3 regions of the Arthrobacter sp. CAN_A214 genome follow, and region 1 is predicted to be linked to each of the others. Evidence: predicted binding sites of a transcription regulator. Region 1 holds the regulator's gene; each other region holds the start of a gene.

Region 1 (6,117 bases):
GGGTCGAGATCCGCTACCGGCTGCCCCTGGCCGAGATCGTCTTCGACTTCTTCGATCTGCTGAAGTCGAAGACCCGCGGATATGGCTCGCTCGACTGGAAGGCGGACGGCGAGCAGGTCGCCGACCTCGTGAAGGTGGACATCCTGCTCCAGGGTGAGCAGGTCGATGCCTTCAGCGCTATCACCCACCGCGACAAGGCCTACGCGTACGGCGTGATGATGACCGGCAAGCTGCGCGAGCTCATCCCGCGGCAGCAGTTCGAGGTGCCGATCCAGGCCGCGATCGGAGCGCGCATCATCGCCCGCGAGAGCATCCGCGCCATCCGCAAGGACGTGCTGGCCAAGTGTTACGGCGGTGACATCACCCGTAAGCGCAAGCTGCTGGAGAAGCAGAAAGAGGGAAAGAAGCGCATGAAGATGGTGGGCCGCGTCGAAGTGCCGCAGGAAGCCTTCATCGCAGCGCTTTCCTCGGATGAGTCGAAGGACAAAGCCAAGAAGTGACGCTCCAACCCGCCCGTCCCGTCCGTGCCTAGCGCCCTCCCGCTCGGGCTCCCTGCTCCGGCCGACGGTGTGCTGCCGGAGCACACCGCCAACGGCGCCAATGCCCGGAACTTCGGACTGTACGTCCACATCCCCTTCTGTGCCGTGCGCTGCGGCTACTGCGACTTCAACACCTACACGGCAACGGAACTGGGTGGGGGAGCCTCCCAGGACGAGTACGCAGGTACCGCCCGGCAGGAGCTGACGTTCGCGGCAGGGGCCCTTTCGGCGTCCGGCGTGCCCCGCAGGCCGATGTCGACAGTCTTCTTCGGCGGAGGTACGCCGACGCTTCTTCCCGCCCGGGACCTTGCGGGCATCCTCGCTTCTGCCGTCGAGCTCTGGGGGCTTGTTCCCGGGGCGGAGGTCACCACCGAGGCGAACCCGGACTCAGTGACCGAGGAATCGCTGCAGGTACTCGCAGCAGCCGGCTTCACCCGGGTGTCCTTCGGCATGCAGTCGGCTGTGCCCCACGTCCTGCAGGTCCTCGACCGGACCCACTCTCCCGAGCGGGTCCCGCAGGCTGTGGAGTGGGCCAGGCGTGCCGGCCTGAAAGTCAGTATCGACCTGATTTACGGAACGCCGGGTGAGTCCATGACCGACTGGCGGACGTCCCTTGAGACCGCGCTGTCGTACGGCCCCGACCACGTGTCGGCGTACGCACTCATCATCGAGGAGGGCACCAAACTCGCCGGCCGGATCCGCCGGGGAGAGGTCCCGGCCATCGACGACGACGACCACGCGGACAAGTACGCCGTGGCAGACGAGAAGCTCGGCGCAGGCGGCCTGCACTGGTACGAGGTGAGCAACTGGGCGCTGAGTGTCGATGACCAGTGCCGCCATAACCTCGCGTACTGGAAGGGCGACGACTGGTGGGGGATAGGCCCCGGTGCCCATTCCCATGTGGGCGGCGTGCGCTGGTGGAACGCCAAGCACCCCCGCGCCTACGCTGCGGCACTTGACGCCGGAAGTTCGCCGGCTGCCGGACGGGAAGTGCTCTCGGCCCGCGACCGGTACGTCGAGGATGTGATGCTACGAGTCAGGTTGCGGGAAGGACTGCCCACCGCCACGCTGGAACCCGAGGGCAGGCGGGCAGTGGCCGGGCTCATTGCCGACCGCCTGGTCGAACCCGTCGACGCGTTTCGGGGTCTGGTCCGACTGACGGACGGCGGACGACTCCTTGCCGACGCCGTCGTACGCCGGCTGCTGCCGGACTGAAGACGGGCCTTCTGAGGCCGACCCGCGCTCCGCATTTCGCCGACGGCCCGGCGTTTCGCGAACCTAGGAAAGAAGGCGCAGGTTGAGGGCGTAGCGATACGGCCTGCCCCGGTTGACCTGGATTCCGGCCGTGACCGAGCACATGGCGATGGCCACCCAGATCAGGGCGTTGACAACCGCGAAGACTCCACCTACAGCAGGCAGGAGGGACAGGAGCCACGTAGCAAGGGCGAGTATCGTGGGCGGAAGAGTGAAGTTCAACGCCTCTTTGGACTCCTGCGCCGTAAACGGGCCACGGTCCTTGAAGATCAGGTAGATCAGCAGCGACGGCACGAAGCCGAGGATGCCGCCGAAATGGGCGAGGGTGGCGAACTGCCGGTCCTCGGAAGCCGTGAGTGGAAGCGCGTTTGCCGGAGAGCCCTCGAACGCGGACCGGCCCTCGTCAGGGCCGGTGTGCTGATGCCTGTCGGCGGTGTTGGACAACGTTCTTCCTTTGCTGCGCGGCGGGACTTCCCATTCGAACCGTTTCCCCAAGGATACTTTGGATCCAGGCGGGAGTCTGTCAAATTCCGGCCTGGGGCGCCGTCAGGAAGTCGATGACCTCCTCCACCCGCCCCAGGAGTGACGCCTCGACGTCGGCATAGGTGGTGACACTCCCGAGGATTCTCTTCCACCCTCTGGCAACGTCAGCGGAGTCTGAGTGCGGCCAGCCCAGTCCGGCGAGGATACCGGTCTTCCAGTCCTGGTGGCGTGGCACCACGGGCCAGGCGGCGAGGCCCAGGGCGCCGGGCTTCACTGCCTGCCACACATCCACATAGGGGTGTCCCACGATGAGCACGGAGCCGGCGGCGCCGCGCTGAGCCATCGCCTGCTCCGCGAGCCGGGACTCCTTGGTGCCCGGGAGGAGGTGGTCCACCAGGATTCCGAGGCGTCGGCCGGGGCCCGGTGAGAAAGCACGGACCGCTCCCTCGAGGTCGTCGATGCCATGGAGGGGTTCCACGACGATCCCCTCGTGCCGGAGGTCGTCTCCCCAGACCTTCTCCACCAGTTCGGCGTCGTGCTTGCCCTCCACCCAGATGCGGCTCGCCTTGGCCGTCCTTGCGCGGCCGCCCTCGACCCGCACCGACCCCGAGGCCGTGCGCTGAGGTCCGGCAGGCGCTGCCTTCGTAGGTGCAGTAACACGGACCGGGTTACCGTCGAGGAGGAATCCGTGCCCCAGCCGGAAGGTCCTGTGCCGCAGCTTCCGGTCCTCGAGGACCATCACGTGGAGCCCCCCGGACTTCTCCACGCGCACCACCGCGCCGACGAATCCGGTCTGCACGTCCTCGAGCACCAGGCCCGCAGCAGCCGCCACCTCCGGCAACTCGGTGCGCGCGGGCACGGAAATGTCCTGTGCCCCCCAGGCGTAGTCGGCCACTGCTGTATCTCGCTTCCATTTTCCGGTGGTATTCGTCCGGCGCTATTTACCCTGTTCCGGGGCCGGGCCGGATTTTCCAATGCTAACAATCCGCGCAGACGTACTAGACTTGGCACTTGGGTGTGTTGAGTGCCAATCGTTTCCGGTGCCGGCGGAAATGCCGGATAAGTGTCCTGGAGGTGATGAAGGATGAGTGAGCCACGGCGTCTGGAAGTGCTGCGGGCCATCGTTGAGGATTATGTCCATTCGCGGGAGCCGGTAGGCTCCAAGGCCCTCGTCGACCGCCATGGCCTCGGCGTCTCCTCCGCCACCATTCGGAACGACATGGCCGTCCTCGAGGAGGAGGGGCTGATTACTGCGCCCCACACGAGCTCGGGCAGGATCCCCACGGACAAGGGCTATCGGCTCTTCGTCGATCGCATCTCGGAGGTGAAGCCGCTCTCGGCTCCCGAGAAACGCGCCATCCAGGCACTGCTCGAGGGTGCGGAGGATCTCGACGACGTCGTCGACCGCACTGTCCGCATCCTCGCCCAACTGACCAACCAGGTGGCGGTGGTGCAGTTTCCCCGGCTCGGCGGTGCGGCGGTAAGGCACATCGAGATCGTGCTGCTCGCACCGCAGCAGGTCCTGGTGGTGCTGATCGCCACCAATGGAACGGTCCAGCAGCGGGTGGTACCCGTTCCCGGAACACTTCAGGAAGCGGAACTCGCGGACCTTAAACAGCGCATCCTCGGCGCGGTGTCCGGGGTCCGGCTGACGGCCCTGCCCGCCGAGCTCGCGCACGCGGCGCAGGTCTTGCCGCAGCACCTGCGCCATGCCGGCGGTGCACTGCTGAAATCACTCGAGCACCTGGCCGGACTCGGGCGGGAGGACCGCATCGTGCTGGCCGGAACAGCGAATCTGGCGCGGTCGACCGTCGATTTCCCCCTCAGTATCGGCCCCGTACTCGAAGCGCTCGAGGAACAGGTGGTCATGCTGCGCCTCCTGTCGGAGATGGAGCAGGACTACCGGGGAGTCTCGGTGCGGATCGGCAGCGAGAACCCCTACGGCGGTCTTTCGGAAGCCTCCGTCATCGCGACGGGGTACGGGCCCGATTCCGGGGCGAAGCTGGGGATCCTCGGCCCGACGCGGATGGATTACCCCACCACCATGGCGGCTGTGCGCGCAGTGGCACGATATCTCTCGCGGATCCTCGAGGAATAGCGCAGAGGAACTTCGTGCCGCGCGACCGGTGTCGGGAAGGAACGCGGCCCGTCGCCGGTTGATAGAGGAAACAGTCAGAACAGAGACCGAAATTCTGCGGGACACGCCGCGGGTTGCAGGATGAACAGTTCGTCAACAGGAAGTGATGTGCAGGAGTGAGTAATCACTATGAAGTTCTCGGTGTGGCGCAGGGTGCCAGCGGAGAGGAAATCAAGAAGGCCTACCGAAAGCTGGCCCGGAAGCTCCACCCCGACGTGAATTCAGGGCCGGACGCCGCCGAGGAGTTCAAGCGCGTCACGCACGCCTACGAGGTGCTGGCCGACCCGCAGAAGCGCAGGGTCTATGACACCACCGGCAATGAGAACGGAACCGACACCGGGTTCGGTGGCGGCTACTCCGGTTCCGGATTCGCCTTCCAGGACATTTTCGAGACGTTCTTCGGCGGCCAAAGCGGCCAGGGCGGGCCGCCCTCACGCATGCGCCGTGGCCAGGATGCCCTGATCAACGTCCGTATCGATCTGAAGGACGCCGTCTTCGGCACCAACAAGAAGATCGACGTCGACACCGCGGCCGTGTGCCCCACCTGTGACGGAAGCTGCTGCCAGCCCGGCACGTCGCCACGCACCTGCGACATCTGCGGAGGTTCCGGTCAGGTCCAGCGTGCAGTCCGGTCCATTCTCGGGCAAGTGATGACGACCGCGCCCTGCGGCTCCTGCCAGGGGTTCGGGACGGTCATTCCCAACCCTTGCCATGAGTGCAGCGGCGATGGACGCATCCGCGCGCGCCGCACCCTGACCATCAAGGTGCCCGCGGGCGTCGCCACCGGGACGCGCATCCAGCTGTCGGGCCAGGGTGAGGCGGGAACCGCCGGCGGACCGCAGGGTGACCTGTACGTGGAGATCCGGGTCAACACCGACTCGACGTTCCTGCGCGAGGGCGACGACCTCCATGTCACACTGAGCGTCCCCATGACCGCGGCTTCCCTCGGGACGTCGGTCCGGCTCGACACGTTTGACGGCGACCAGGAGCTTGCCATCAAGGCCGGGACACAGTCCGGCGAAATTTTGACGCTCCGCGGCCTCGGAGTCACCCACCTGCGGGGCAGCGGCCGCGGCGATCTGCGGGTTCACCTCAATGTCGAAACGCCGAGGAACCTCGATGCTGAGCAGGAGGAGCTGCTGCGCAAGCTTGCAGGCCTGCGCGGCGAGGAATATACCGACGGCCAGCTCGCTTCCAGCGGCTCCGGGGTCTTCGCACGCCTGCGCGAGCGCCTGGGCAACCTCTGACCGTGACGAACCCGCTGTTCTTCGGCGATCCTGCCGACGTCCGCTCAGCCACTGCCGGCAGCGTCTTCGAGCTGCGGGGCGAGGAGGCGCGGCATGCCGCGACGGTCCGCCGCATGGAATCGGGTGAGGCAGTCGATATCTCGGACGGGGCAGGATTCCGGCTCAGCGGTACGGTGCTTGACGCGGCACCGACGCTCCTGGCGGTGACCGTGAACTCCGCGGCACAGGAAGACCCGCCCCGAAACCGCCTGGTGCTCGTCCAGGCCCTGGCCAAGGGCGACCGCGACGAACAGGCCATCGAGGCCGCGACGGAACTGGGGGTCGACGGCGTCATACCCTGGCAGTCCGAACGGAGCATCGTGAGATGGCGCGGCGAGAAGGCCGACAAGGGTCGCCGGAAGTGGGAGGCAGTGGTTCGGGGAGCTGCGAAACAGTCGCGGCGCTCGTTCGTTCCCTC
Region 2 (6,117 bases), on a different contig from region 1:
AGGAACAGCCCGGCAATGGATGCCGCGTTCTGCAGGGCGGAGCGCGTGACCTTTACCGGGTCATTGACACCGGCGGCCAGGAGGTCCTCGTACACGCCGGTTGCAGCGTTGAGGCCATGGCCCGCAGGCAGTCCGCGGACCTTGTCCACCACGACGCCCGGCTCGAGGCCGGCGTTGAAGGCGATCTGCTTCAGCGGGGCGTCGATGGCGACACGGACGATGTTCGCTCCGGTTGCCTCGTCACCTGTCAGGTCGAGCGTGGCGAATGCCTTGGCGCCGGCCTGGATCAGTGCCACGCCGCCACCGGCAACGATGCCCTCTTCGACGGCTGCCTTGGCGTTACGCACTGCATCTTCGATGCGGTGCTTGCGCTCCTTGAGCTCAACCTCGGTTGCGGCTCCGGCCTTGATGACTGCAACGCCGCCGGCGAGCTTGGCCAGGCGCTCCTGCAGCTTCTCGCGGTCGTAGTCGGAGTCGGAGTTGTCGATCTCGGCGCGGATCTGGGCCACACGGCCGGCGATGGCGTCGGCGTCGCCGGCACCTTCGACGATCGTGGTCTCGTCCTTGGTGACAACCACCTTGCGGGCGGTGCCGAGCAGGTCGAGCGTGGCGTTCTCGAGCTTGAGGCCGACTTCCTCGGCGATGACCTGGCCACCGGTGAGGATGGCGATATCGGCCAGCTGGGCCTTACGGCGGTCGCCGAAGCCTGGAGCCTTGACGGCAACGGACTTGAACGTGCCGCGGATCTTGTTCACGACGAGCGTGGCGAGAGCCTCGCCCTCGACGTCCTCGGCGATGATCAGCAGCGGCTTGCCGGACTGCATGATCTTCTCGAGGACGGCAACGAGGTCCTTGACGTTCGAGATCTTCGAGTTGACGATCAGGATGTAGGGATCCTCGAGGACCGTCTCCTGGCGCTCTGCGTCGGTGACGAAGTAACCGGAGATGTAACCCTTGTCGAAGCGCATGCCTTCGGTCAGCTCGAGCTCGAGGCCGAAGGTGTTGGATTCCTCGACGGTGATGACGCCTTCCTTGCCCACCTTGTCGAGTGCTTCGGCGATGAGGTCACCGATCTGCGTGTCACCGGCGGAAATGGAAGCCGTGGCCGCGATTTCCTCCTTGGTCTCGATTTCCTTGGCGGAAGCCAGGAGCTCCCGGGTGACGGCGGCAACTGCCTTCTCGATACCGCGCTTGAGGCTCAGGGGATCGGCACCGGCTGCTACGTTGCGGAGGCCTTCCTTGACGAGAGCCTGCGCGAGGACGGTGGCGGTCGTGGTGCCGTCGCCGGCGACGTCGTCGGTCTTTTTCGCAACTTCCTTGACCAGCTCGGCGCCGATCTTCTCGAACGGGTCGTCGAGTTCGATCTCCTTGGCGATGGAAACACCATCGTTGGTGATCGTGGGGGCGCCCCACTTTTTCTCGAGGACGACGTTGCGGCCGCGTGGGCCGAGCGTTACCTTGACGGCGTCAGCGAGGATGTTCAATCCACGCTCGAGGCCGCGACGGGCCTCTTCATCAAAAGAAATGATCTTGGCCATAACGGCTTAGGTCCTTTCGGGGACGGTTATGCATGTCAGCATACGAATGCCTACCGATCTGCGATGCCCGCGACGGACGGGATGGGCCGGGAACGATCTCTTTACGTCCCGGCGTTCACCCTCACCACAGAGGTCTGCCTGCTTCACCCGGTACCCACTGCTTAGCAGTCAACCGGCCCGAGTGCTAACTCAATAATTAGCACTCCGGCAGGGCGAGTGCAAGCCGGGATCGCGGTGGTGACGCCCCCGGGCCGTCCCTGAGCCGCTCCGGAAAAAGACAGGGACCTACCCGATGGCGTGCGGCATGAAGGAGGCATAGGTTGGGGTCGGACAGCACAACAGGAGGAGCGCAGTGTCAACGAACCCAGAGCACCAGCCGGACCCCTTTTCGGAGCCGGACGGGAGGAAGCAGCCCGAACCCGGGTCACCACCGGACGCCGGTCGGCCACGAGAGCCGTATCCGTCCGGTTTCGACCCCTCCGGCGTCCACCAGCCCGGCTCGTACGGGTCAGCTCCGCAGCAACCTGATCCCTACCAGCAGCAGGGTCCCCACGGTCAGGGGTACCCCGGACAGCCTAATCAGTACCCACCGAATCAATACCAGCACGGCCCGTACCAGCCGAATCCTTACCAGCAGGGCCCGTATCAACAGGGCCGCTACGGTCAGGGGTACCCCGAACAGAAATCACGGCTCGTTGCAGGGCTGCTCGGCATCCTCCTGGGATCGCTCGGCATCCACCGTTTCTATCTGGGCTATACCACCATCGGCGTCGTGCAGATCATCGTCACCTTCGTGACCTTCGGATTCGGAGCGCTCTGGGGGTTCATCGAGGGCATTCTGATCCTCGTGGGAGCACAGTCGTTCAGCAGGGACGCACGCGGCATCCCCCTCAAGGAGTAATACGCCGAAGGAGTAACACACCGTCCGGGACCATTGCCGGCCGACCGGGCGAGGGTTCCTATCGGAAGTCCGGTCCAAGCACCGCCGTGATCAGCGGCGCGGCGTCGGGGCTGGCCATCACGGTTGCGATGCCGAGGTCAGCGGCGAGTTCCTGGGCGGCGGGCTGCTGGTCGGCGCCGCCGTAGAAAACCGTGGACGCCTGAACCGGCGGCCCGGCCCAGTTGCCGGCAATCGCCCCGGACCATCCCTCCGCCGCGAGGCGGCCGGCCGCGGTCGTGGCGAGCCCTACTGTTCCGGTGGCGTTGAGCACGTTGAGGCCCTGGCTTCTGTCAACTGCACCCGGGGAGGCTTCCCCCGGTGCAGGCGCCGGGAAGGTTGACGCAGATTCCCCGGAGCCCGCCTCTGCAGGATCCGAATCCGGGGTAGGGATCCCGGAGGCGTCCGCTGCCGAAGCGGTGCTGCCGCTGGGCCCCGCCTCCAACCCGAGCCGGGGAAGCAGAAAGTAGGCGGCGAGTCCCACGAGCAACGCAAGCACTCCCACGAGGATCTTCAGCGCGAGTCCACTGGAACGGTCGGGCATCAACCGCTCACGGTGGACTCCCTGCCGATCGACGCTGATCGGAACTTCGTCGAACTCGTCCGCGGGATATTTCGTCATATGCGTGTGCGGTCCTTGGCTGCTGGTCAGATGTCGACGCCGAGCCGGCGTGCCGAGCGGGCACGCTGCCTGGTTGAACGAAGTCTACGCAGCCTTTTGACAAGCATCGGGTCGTGCGCGAGCGCCGCCTCCGTGTCGATCAGCGCATTGAGAATTTGGTAGTAGTGGGTGGCTGACATGTTGAAAAGCTCCCGGATCACCTGTTCCTTCGCGCCCGAGTATTTCCACCATTCACGTTCGAGTGCGAGCATGCGCCGGTCGCGGTCCTCGAGAACGAGTGCATCGGTAGGTGAAGGCGGGTTGCCCGACGCACCCAGTGCTTCACCCATCGACTCCACCGCCCCAATCCGTCCATTACAGGAATTCCCGTCACTGCCTCTGGCAGGACCACCTATCCATGGTAGTTGCGAATTTCAACAGTGTCATTTGAAGGGTCTGCCCACGTCTGATCGGCGAGAATGGAACCATGGAATCCGACGATGGCCTTGGCGTCAGCCCTTTCTCCTTCGCCGCTCCGACTCCTATCAGGGAGTTGATGGCCCCTGACTGGGCCGAGGCTCTTCATCCTGTGGAGCCGGCGCTGCACCGCCTCGCCCGAATCCTCACCAGGGACGTCCGCGCCGGGCAGCGGATTCTTCCGGAGCCCCCGAACATCCTCCGCGCCTTCAGCTATCCGCTGGCGAAGGTCAAGGTGGTCATCGTGGGGCAGGACCCCTATCCCACCGTGGGCCATTCGGTGGGTCTTGCGTTCGCCGTCGATCCCAGGACGAAGCCCCTGCCGCGGAGTCTTGTCAACATCTACCGGGAACTGTCATCGGACCTCGGCCGAACAGTACCGGCCTCCGGTGATCTCTCCCTTTGGTCGGAGCAGGGTGTCCTGCTGCTGAACCGGGTACTGACCGTGCGGGCCGGCGAGTCGGCCTCACACCGGAACCTGGGCTGGGAGGAAGTGACCGATGCCGCGCTGACGGCCCTCATGGCCCGGGGCGGGCCGCTCGTGGCCGTCCTGTGGGGCAGGGATGCGTTGAAGATGAAGCCCCTGCTCGGCGATACCCCGACGGTGGAATCCGCTCATCCCAGCCCGTTGTCGGCGTCACGGGGGTTCTTCGGGTCCCGGCCGTTCAGCAGGGTGAACGAACTATTACGGCTGCAGGGCACCGAACCGGTCGACTGGCTCGGCAGCTGAACCAGGAACCGTCGCGAGTCAGCTCAGCGACGACGGCTCCGCTGTCGCTCGTTGCTGCTGAGTCCCTGGGTGAAAGGTCTCGCGAGGTTGTCACCGAGCACCACTCCACCCGCGATGGCGAGGATCACGGTGAGTGCATTGAAGAGCCCGATCGCGCCGTCGTTCACCATCACCGGATCGAGGGTCAGGGAGTACATCGACCGGAAGATCGTCAGCCCCGGATAGAGGAACATGACCGCGGGCACCGCCACCACCAGCTGCGGCGCCCCCATCCGTAGCGCGACGATCCGCGCGAGTCCTCCAATCAGCACCGCGGCGAGCGCCGGCGCCAGGCGGTATCCCACCCCCGCATTGACGAGGGAGATCCACAACAGGTATCCGGCAACACCGACCAGGCCTGTCGGGACCACGAGCTTGACGTCGGTCTGCTCGGAGACGCAGATCATCGCCACGGCGATGAAGACGAGGACAGCCACCACTGGCCACGGATAGACGGTTCCAGGGGATTGCAGGATGTCGAGCGGCGGAATGCCGATCATGGAACCGACGACCAGGGCTACGGCGATGCCCGAGACCACTCCACCGAACACCAGGACGGCTGAGAGATAGCGGCCTGCAGCGGTCACGGGGAATCCGTTGATGGCGTCCTGCGTGGCTGAGACCAGGCGCCCGGTGGGAAGGAGGAGCAGGATTCCGCCCACTACCACCAGCGAGGGCGCGATCGGCAGCTCCAGCCACCAGAAAAGCATGGCGATCAGGGTGACCATTCCGGCCGACGTCGCCACGGCGAAGAACTCCGGAACGCGCCACTTGCCGAGCTGGCGGGACAGCAGATCCACGAGGATGCAGCTGCCCAGTCCCAGGAGGGAACCGAGCGGTCCTCCGCCGATGAAACCCACGATCGCGGCGGCGAAGATACCGAAGGCCGCCGTGACCATCCAGCGGGGGAAGGGCTTGGGCCGCCTGGTGATGATCTCGAGCCGCTGGCTTGCTTCCGGACGTGATACTCCGCCGTCGGCAATATCGGAGACCAGCTGGTGGATGGCGGTGAGGCCGGCGTAGTTGTTGGTCCACGAACGCACCACGCGCAGCACGGTGGTGGGCGTCTGGTCCTTGGCCGAGTAGTTGAGGACCACCGACTGGTTGGTGATGTCCACTTCCACGTGGTCCACGCCGAAAGCTGCCGTGACCGCGATGATGCTCGTCTCGACTTCGAGGGCCCCTGCCCCGTACCGGAACATCGTCTCGGCGAGGCTCAGGGCAAAATCGAGGGTCTTGCGGACGCTCGCGTCGGGCCCGGCGGCCTGGACCATCGGGTTCGCATAGGGGCTTCCGGCAAGCCGCTCCACAATGCTCATCGCCTGGGTGGGAGGCGCCTCCCCCTGGACGAGCCGCCTCAGCATGTTGCGCGCAGCGGCGTTGGACCGGTCCGGGCGGACGGCCCGCGGCGTGGTCGGCAACGCATCGGTGGGGCGGGAGCCCGGCTGCCGCTGCCGGGCCTTCGGTGCCGCTTTCTGCTGCACCTTCGGCGCCCTTGGCGGCCGCGAGGCGGGCTGGATCTTCGGTTTCACTTCCGAGCGCGGAGTCGCCGCCAACTTCTCCTTCTCGGCGTCGGACGGGTCGAAGGGCCGCTGGATGACCGGCAGCGACTCCGCCATCGGCGAAGGATTGGTGGTGGGCGAATGGCCGTCTCCGGGCCCAGTGCCGTCTTTCATGGTTAAACCCCTTGTGCGTGTTTCTCCCCTCGGGGCTGCCCGCTCAGTAAAACGGCTGGTGGTGGCGCCGCCAATAGACCTGCCGTGCAACGCGTTCCCCGGCGATATTCCACAGGCGG
Region 3 (6,117 bases), on a different contig from region 1:
CTCGGGGACGCGCAGCAGTACGAGCTGCAGCGCTGCGCACTGGAGGACATTGCGCTGACGGTCGCCGCAACGGTCGTGAGCCGATCTGCTCCGGCAAGCGGCAGGGGCCGCCGCGTCGTCGTCGACTCCGGAAGCAAGATCCTGGGGAGCGACCGTCCCGCCTGGGCTACCGGCTACGGGAGGCTTCTCGACGAGCCCGCCGCGCGCATCGTCGCCCTGTCCGAGCATCACGCCACCATCGAATGGCCCGACGGCACCGCGCTGCCGGCGCACGGGCAGCGGCTCCGGGTTGTCCCCAACCATGTGTGCCTCACGATGAACCTCGTCGATCGGGTGAGCGTGGTGCGGGATGGATCGGTCGAGGATGAGTGGGAAATTGCCGCGCGGGGACAGAACAGCTGAACGGTTCCGGAGAGTCGGCGCGGCAATGTCCCGAATAGGATGGGTGGATGACCTACCGCCCCGCAGAAGACCGTTACGAAAAGATGAAGTACCGCCGTGTCGGCAAGAGTGGGCTGCAGCTGCCCGCTGTGTCCCTCGGCCTCTGGCACAACTTCGGCGACGACAAATCCTTCGATACCCAGCGCGCCATCCTGCGCCGTGCCTTCGACCTCGGCGTCACGCACTTCGACCTGGCGAACAACTACGGACCGCCTTACGGCAGCGCCGAGACGAACTTCGGGCGCCACTTCGCCGACGACTTCCGGCCCTTCCGCGACGAGCTCGTTATTTCGAGCAAGGCCGGCTACGACATGTGGCCCGGCCCCTACGGCAACTTCGGCTCCCGCAAGTACCTCCTGGCCAGCCTCGACCAGTCGCTGAACCGCATGGGCCTCGACTATGTGGACATCTTCTACAGCCACCGGCCCGACCCCGAAACTCCCCTCGAGGAGACCATGGGCGCACTCGACACCGCCGTCCGGTCCGGGCGCGCACTCTACGCCGGCATCTCGTCCTACTCGCCCGGGAAGACCATCGAAGCCGCAGCCATCCTCCGCGAGATGGGCACTCCGCTGCTCATTCACCAGCCGTCCTACTCGATGCTCAACCGGTGGGTCGAGAATGGCGAGCCGAACCTGCCCCAGGCGCTCGAGAAGGTGGGTGCCGGGTCCATAGCGTTCTCACCGCTGGCCCAGGGCCTCCTCACCGACCGGTACCTCGACGGCGTTCCTGCGAATTCCCGGGCCGCCGCGGACAAGTCACTCTCGGAAGGCCACCTGTCCGAGGACAACCTGTTACGCGTGCGGGGCCTCAACGAGATCGCAGGCGGGCGTGGCCAGACGCTGGCTCAGATGGCGATCGCCTGGATCCTGCGGCCGCAGGCCAAGGGGACCCCGATCACCTCGGCGCTCATCGGGGCGTCCAGCGTGAAGCAGCTCGAGAACAGCCTCGCGGCCGTCAACAACCTCGACTTCACCGCTGAGGAGCTGCACGCGATCGATGAGTTCGCCGTCGAATCGGACATCAACCTGTGGGCGGGAGCGCTGAAGGCCTGATGCGCGCCGTCCGGACGGCGGTTCGCAGTGACTGGGCCGCCATCTGGCGCATTATGGAGCCGGTGGTCAGGGCCGGGGACACCTACTGCTGGGATCCCGCCATGGAGGAGGATGCGGCGCGGCGGGAGTGGTTCCCCGAGGTGCTCCTCGATGCAACGTTGTGCGTCTATGTGGTGGTCGACGACGACGTCGTGGTGGGCACTGCTCAATTGCACGCCAACCGTGGGGGCAACGGCAGCCACGTTGCCAACGCCTCTTTCCTGGTGGCGGCTGACGCCGGCGGGAAAGGGTTCGCGCGGTTGCTCGCCGCGCGGGTGATGGAGGAGGCCCGGGGTCAGGGCTATGAATCCATGCAGTTCAACGCCGTGGTGCAGACGAATGAGCGGGCGGTGGCGTTGTGGCAGTCCCTGGGATTCGAGGTGATCGGCACTGTTCCGAACGCCTTCCGGCATCCTGTACGGGGACTGACCGGCCTCCACATCATGTATCGGGCACTCTAGGGACGCGCTCCCGCGCGAGTGCTAGCCGAAGGTGAAGTCCGCCGTCGTCATCTGTGCGTGACCCAGCCGGATCAACTCCCGAAGCACTTCGGGGTCGACCTCTGCCAGCGACGGGATGTACAGGCACGCGGTGCCGGTCCGATGCCTCCCCAGACGGGCGAGGAGGTCCTTCGCGCCGGGGGCGATCGTAAGCCCGTGCAGGGGCTATCGCGGGAGGACCCCGGAAGGACCTGCCTTGTGTCCGGTCCTTCCGGCCATCCTGAGCGGTCGGCACCGGCCGTTGACGGCTCGAAGGACACCGGTGGCGAGGTCGAATGCGGAAAGGAAAATTCTCCCGGCAGATCTGGCACTCTCCCTACAGGAGTGCTAATCCATTTCCGTAGTTGAGCGGAGGGCGCTCAACTATCCGAACAATAAATCGATCGTTGCTTCCGAGGGAAGCGGCATACCTGAAGGAGTTGACAACAATGGCTATGAGGTTTGACCCGTTCCGCGAGATCGACCGTGTTGCCGGTGCGCTTCTGAACAGTGGGCCGGGCCTGCGCGGGATGCCGATGGACCTGTACCGCCAGGGAGATCATTACGTACTGAACGCGGATCTTCCAGGATTGGATCCAGGATCGGTCGACATCGATGTTGACGGGCAATTGCTGACCATTCGTGCGGAGCGGACACTGCAGGGTGCTGACGGTGTCCAGTGGCTGACCCGTGAGCGTGACAGCGGCTCGTTCCTGCGCCAGCTCAACCTGGGACAGGGAATCGACACCGAGAACATCTCCGCACACTACGAGAACGGTGTCCTGAGCGTCACCATCCCTGTGGTCGAGAAGGCGAAGTCCCGCAAGATCGCAGTGACCACCAACCACGAATCCGACGTCGTCGAAGAGGGCACGAATTCACGCAACAAGCAGCAGTCAGTGGAGTCATAGGACGCCTGTTCGAGAGCACCGCAGGGCGCCGGACCCGACCAACGGTTGGGTCCGGCGTTTCTCGTGGAAACGATTCGGGACGACTTCCCGTGGAGATCCCTAGGGCAACCGGGGCAACTCGGAGCAACTCGCAGCAAGGTCGAGAAAGGGACCGGGGGCGTTGCTGGGGGTGAAGCCCCGGTCTCAAGAGGGCTTGCGGCCCCCGGTCCCATTCGAGGGCAGCTGCCCAATCACCGGCAGTTCTGCCGCCGGCTTCCCTTGAACTGCTGCCTTGACGCAATCATCACGGGCCGTTCTTGGGAAAAGCTTGGATTCTCCCTTCGGCGGCCTGCTGCCCGCCGTAACAAGGCTTCTCAAACGCACCCGCAAGCCCTCCGCCGTGTCACGAGGTTCGGTCGAGAACTTCGGACTACGCTTCGCTACAGTGCATCGCTACGAAGCTCAGTTACCGGGGGAGATTCGAATGGGCCGCGTATCAGCCGCCAGGGGTAAAGCGTGGATCAGCACCACTGGAGGAAACGGACTCCGCCTCGAATGGGAGCCTTCCTCCCAGGTGGAAGCCGACGACGTCCGGTCGGTCCTGGAAACGAGTACCTTCCTGGCCGGCGGAAAACCGTACGTTCTCCTGGTCGACCTGACGATGCTCATCTCCATCAGTACCGAGGCCCGGGACGTCTTCAATGCGTGCAGCGATGTCCTCGCCGCGGCAATGGTGGGACGGGGTCCCATGGACCGGGTCCTGGCTGCACCTTCGGGGAACGCCGGCCATCCAACGGGATTCTTCACCTCGGAGGCCGATGCGGTCAGCTGGCTTGGGAAGATGAGCCCCGGGGGAAAGAACCCATGAGCAATCCGCGAAATCGCACGGTCAGGTTTGTCGCGGCCCGGGAGGACAACGATCTCATCCGCGTCGACTGGGATAGGGGCATCACCATCTCCGACGACGACGCCCGGCAGCTGATCGCCCGGCTTGCTGAGCTCTCCCCGCTCGTGTGCGGGCCGATGCTTGTCAACCTCAACGGTATGGTGTCCCTCAGCCGAGGATCCCTCAGCGCCTTCGCCGGTAACCTGGATATCTCAGCGATGGCGCTCGTCGGGCACTCGGCCGTGGACCGGCTCCTGGCGGGATTCTTCATTGGAGTGCATCGCCCGCCGTACCCCACCTGCTACTTCGACTCCGAGGAGGCAGGCGAAGAGTGGCTGCTCGGACGCCGTCATCTCGACCGGGACTGCGTCCTCGAGCCCTCGACATTCGAGCCGGTCGAGCTCTCACTCCCGCCAGGAGCTCCGTAGGCCGGGAAAAACCTTCTCATACCCCTGCAGCACGCGGACTGCAGCGTGCGCCGAATCGATGAGCGGGTGGAGAGTGAAGGCCTTCAGTGCCGCGTCCCGGTCCGCACGCAAAGCCGCCTGCACGGTTTGCTGCTCAGCCGCCTTGACCGAGGCCATCAGACCGAGTTGGGAAACGGTCAGGGGCGCGACGGGGAGCGGAACAGCCCCGCTGCCGGACACCCGTGCGGGGACCTCGACGACGGCGTCCTCCGGCAGCCCACCGAAGGTTGTGCCGTTGCGGACGTTCAGGATCAGTTCGGCGGGAGTGTCCGTCAGCAGCGCGTGCATCACCTGCAGTGCCATCCTTTCGTAACCGCCTCCGGCGAGGTCGCTCAGCTCCCGTTGCTCGTCAGGGCGGCGCGCCTCCACGAGGTAGCCGGACTCCCGGGCCAACCGCGCTTCCTCCCATACCGCGAACGGCTGCGTCGCCTCGAGCAGTTGCGGGTACAGCCCGTGCTGCTGGCTCGCGAGGATCTCGCCGCGAGTCTGCCCGGCGGATGACACCGCACGCAGTGCCTCACGATGGAAGTAGTAGTAGAACAGGTACTCGTTGGGCAGGGCACCGAGAAGCCGAAGCAGGTCAGGGCCGAACACCCTGCCCTCCTCGAAGGACAGTAACCGTGCAGGATCCCGCAGCAGGGCCGGAAGCCGGTCCTCGCCGTCGTGCATCAACCCCCGCAGCCACCCGAGGTGGTTCAGGCCTACATAGTCGACGCCGGTGAGGGACCCGGGGGCCAGCGGGACGCCTGCGGCAGCGCAGGCACGCGTGACGAGGCCCGACGCCGAATCGCAGATGCCGATCACCCGTCCGCCGAGGACAGTCTGAAGTGCCTCGGTCACCATTCCCGCGGGATTGGTGAAGTTGATGAGCCACGCGTCGGGCGCATGCTCCTGCAGCAGGCGCGCCACGTGCATCATGTCGGGAATGGATCTGAGAGCGTAGGAGATTCCACCCGCGCCGACGGTTTCCTGACCCAGCAGGCCCGCACCGAGCGCGACACGTTCGTCAAGGATGCGGCCCTCCAGCCCGCCGCTGCGGACGGCCGCGAAGACGACGTCGGCCCCCACCAGCGCAGTACGGAGGTCCGATCGGACCTCCACCTCAGGTCGGTGTCCGGCATCGGGCGCGGAGCCGCCGGCGGACTCTGAACCGGCACCCGGAGGCGGCCTCGCCGCCGGCCCCGCATCCCCGGAAAGCGGCATGTCGTCGAGCACCCGCCGGATGGCCTCCGCGCGGCCGGCATCGGCATCCACGAGGACCAGTGAGTCGATCAGGCCGGCAAAGCGACCCTGGGACAGCGCGCGGTAGACCAAAGGGACACGGAACCCGCCGCCGCCTACAATCACCAGTTTCATCGGCGTTCAGCTCCCTTTCAGCACGTCGCAGGCCGGCGGTGCAGCCTACGAGTATTGTGCCGTACATGGTTCATCAGCACCGCTTCGACCCCCTGGCCGGCCGGCGGACCAGTGAGGAACCCGAATTCGACCTGCTGCTCGCGGGCCAGGTGTTCTTCGACATCATTTTCACCGGACTCGAGCAACTGCCGTCACCCGGCACCGAAGTGTGGACCGACGGCATGGGTTCGAGCCCGGGAGGGATCGCGAACCAGGCCATCGCTGCGAGCAGACTGGGGCTTCGGACCACGCTGGCGGCCGCCTTCGGGGACGACGGGTACGGGCAGTCCAACTGGAACATCCTCCAGGATCAGGAATACGTCGACCTGTCGCGGTCCCGGGTCTTCGAGAACTGGCACTCGCCCGTCACCGTCTCGTTGTCGGTGCACCGCGACCGCTCCATGGTGACCCACGGCCACCCGTCGCCCCTCTCCGCCTCCACGCTGATCGGCGACCCGCCGCGCT

Evidence for each region. Region 1 encodes HrcA, which represses chaperone genes, less so after heat shock. Its sites were predicted from a motif close to TTNGCACTCGNNNNNNNCGAGTGCNAA; they were not measured.
Region 2: groL (chaperonin GroEL) is a predicted target of HrcA. The motif match lies at 1,700-1,726, and genes of this name have one in related genera.
Region 3: IWX65_RS00965 (Hsp20/alpha crystallin family protein) is a predicted target of HrcA. The motif match lies at 2,340-2,366, and genes of this name have one in related genera.

What each region holds. Positions count from the first base shown of each region.
Region 1 covers NZ_JADOUU010000002.1:288,644-294,760, forward strand. Annotated here, with positions in the region: gene lepA (translation elongation factor 4) at 1-500, shown strand, start outside; gene hemW (radical SAM family heme chaperone HemW) at 525-1,754, shown strand; gene IWX65_RS03235 (DUF4870 domain-containing protein) at 1,818-2,237, opposite strand; gene IWX65_RS03240 (DUF3097 domain-containing protein) at 2,317-3,171, opposite strand; gene hrcA (heat-inducible transcriptional repressor HrcA) at 3,361-4,374, shown strand; gene dnaJ (molecular chaperone DnaJ) at 4,530-5,660, shown strand; gene IWX65_RS03255 (16S rRNA (uracil(1498)-N(3))-methyltransferase) at 5,663-6,117, shown strand, end outside.
Region 2 covers NZ_JADOUU010000004.1:209,762-215,878, forward strand. Annotated here, with positions in the region: gene groL (chaperonin GroEL) at 1-1,538, opposite strand, end outside; gene IWX65_RS06075 (TM2 domain-containing protein) at 1,891-2,439, shown strand; gene IWX65_RS06080 (LytR C-terminal domain-containing protein) at 2,498-3,097, opposite strand; gene IWX65_RS06085 (DUF3263 domain-containing protein) at 3,124-3,426, opposite strand; gene IWX65_RS06090 (uracil-DNA glycosylase) at 3,564-4,283, shown strand; gene IWX65_RS06095 (threonine/serine exporter family protein) at 4,307-5,998, opposite strand; gene IWX65_RS06100 (lipid II:glycine glycyltransferase FemX) at 6,042-6,117, opposite strand, start outside.
Region 3 covers NZ_JADOUU010000001.1:217,253-223,369, reverse strand. Annotated here, with positions in the region: gene IWX65_RS00980 (alanine racemase) at 1-402, shown strand, start outside; gene mgrA (L-glyceraldehyde 3-phosphate reductase) at 450-1,496, shown strand; gene IWX65_RS00970 (GNAT family N-acetyltransferase) at 1,496-1,996, shown strand; gene IWX65_RS00965 (Hsp20/alpha crystallin family protein) at 2,464-2,925, shown strand; gene IWX65_RS00960 (DUF7793 family protein) at 3,389-3,772, shown strand; gene IWX65_RS00955 (DUF7793 family protein) at 3,769-4,218, shown strand; gene IWX65_RS00950 (family 4 glycosyl hydrolase) at 4,195-5,613, opposite strand; gene IWX65_RS00945 (PfkB family carbohydrate kinase) at 5,679-6,117, shown strand, end outside.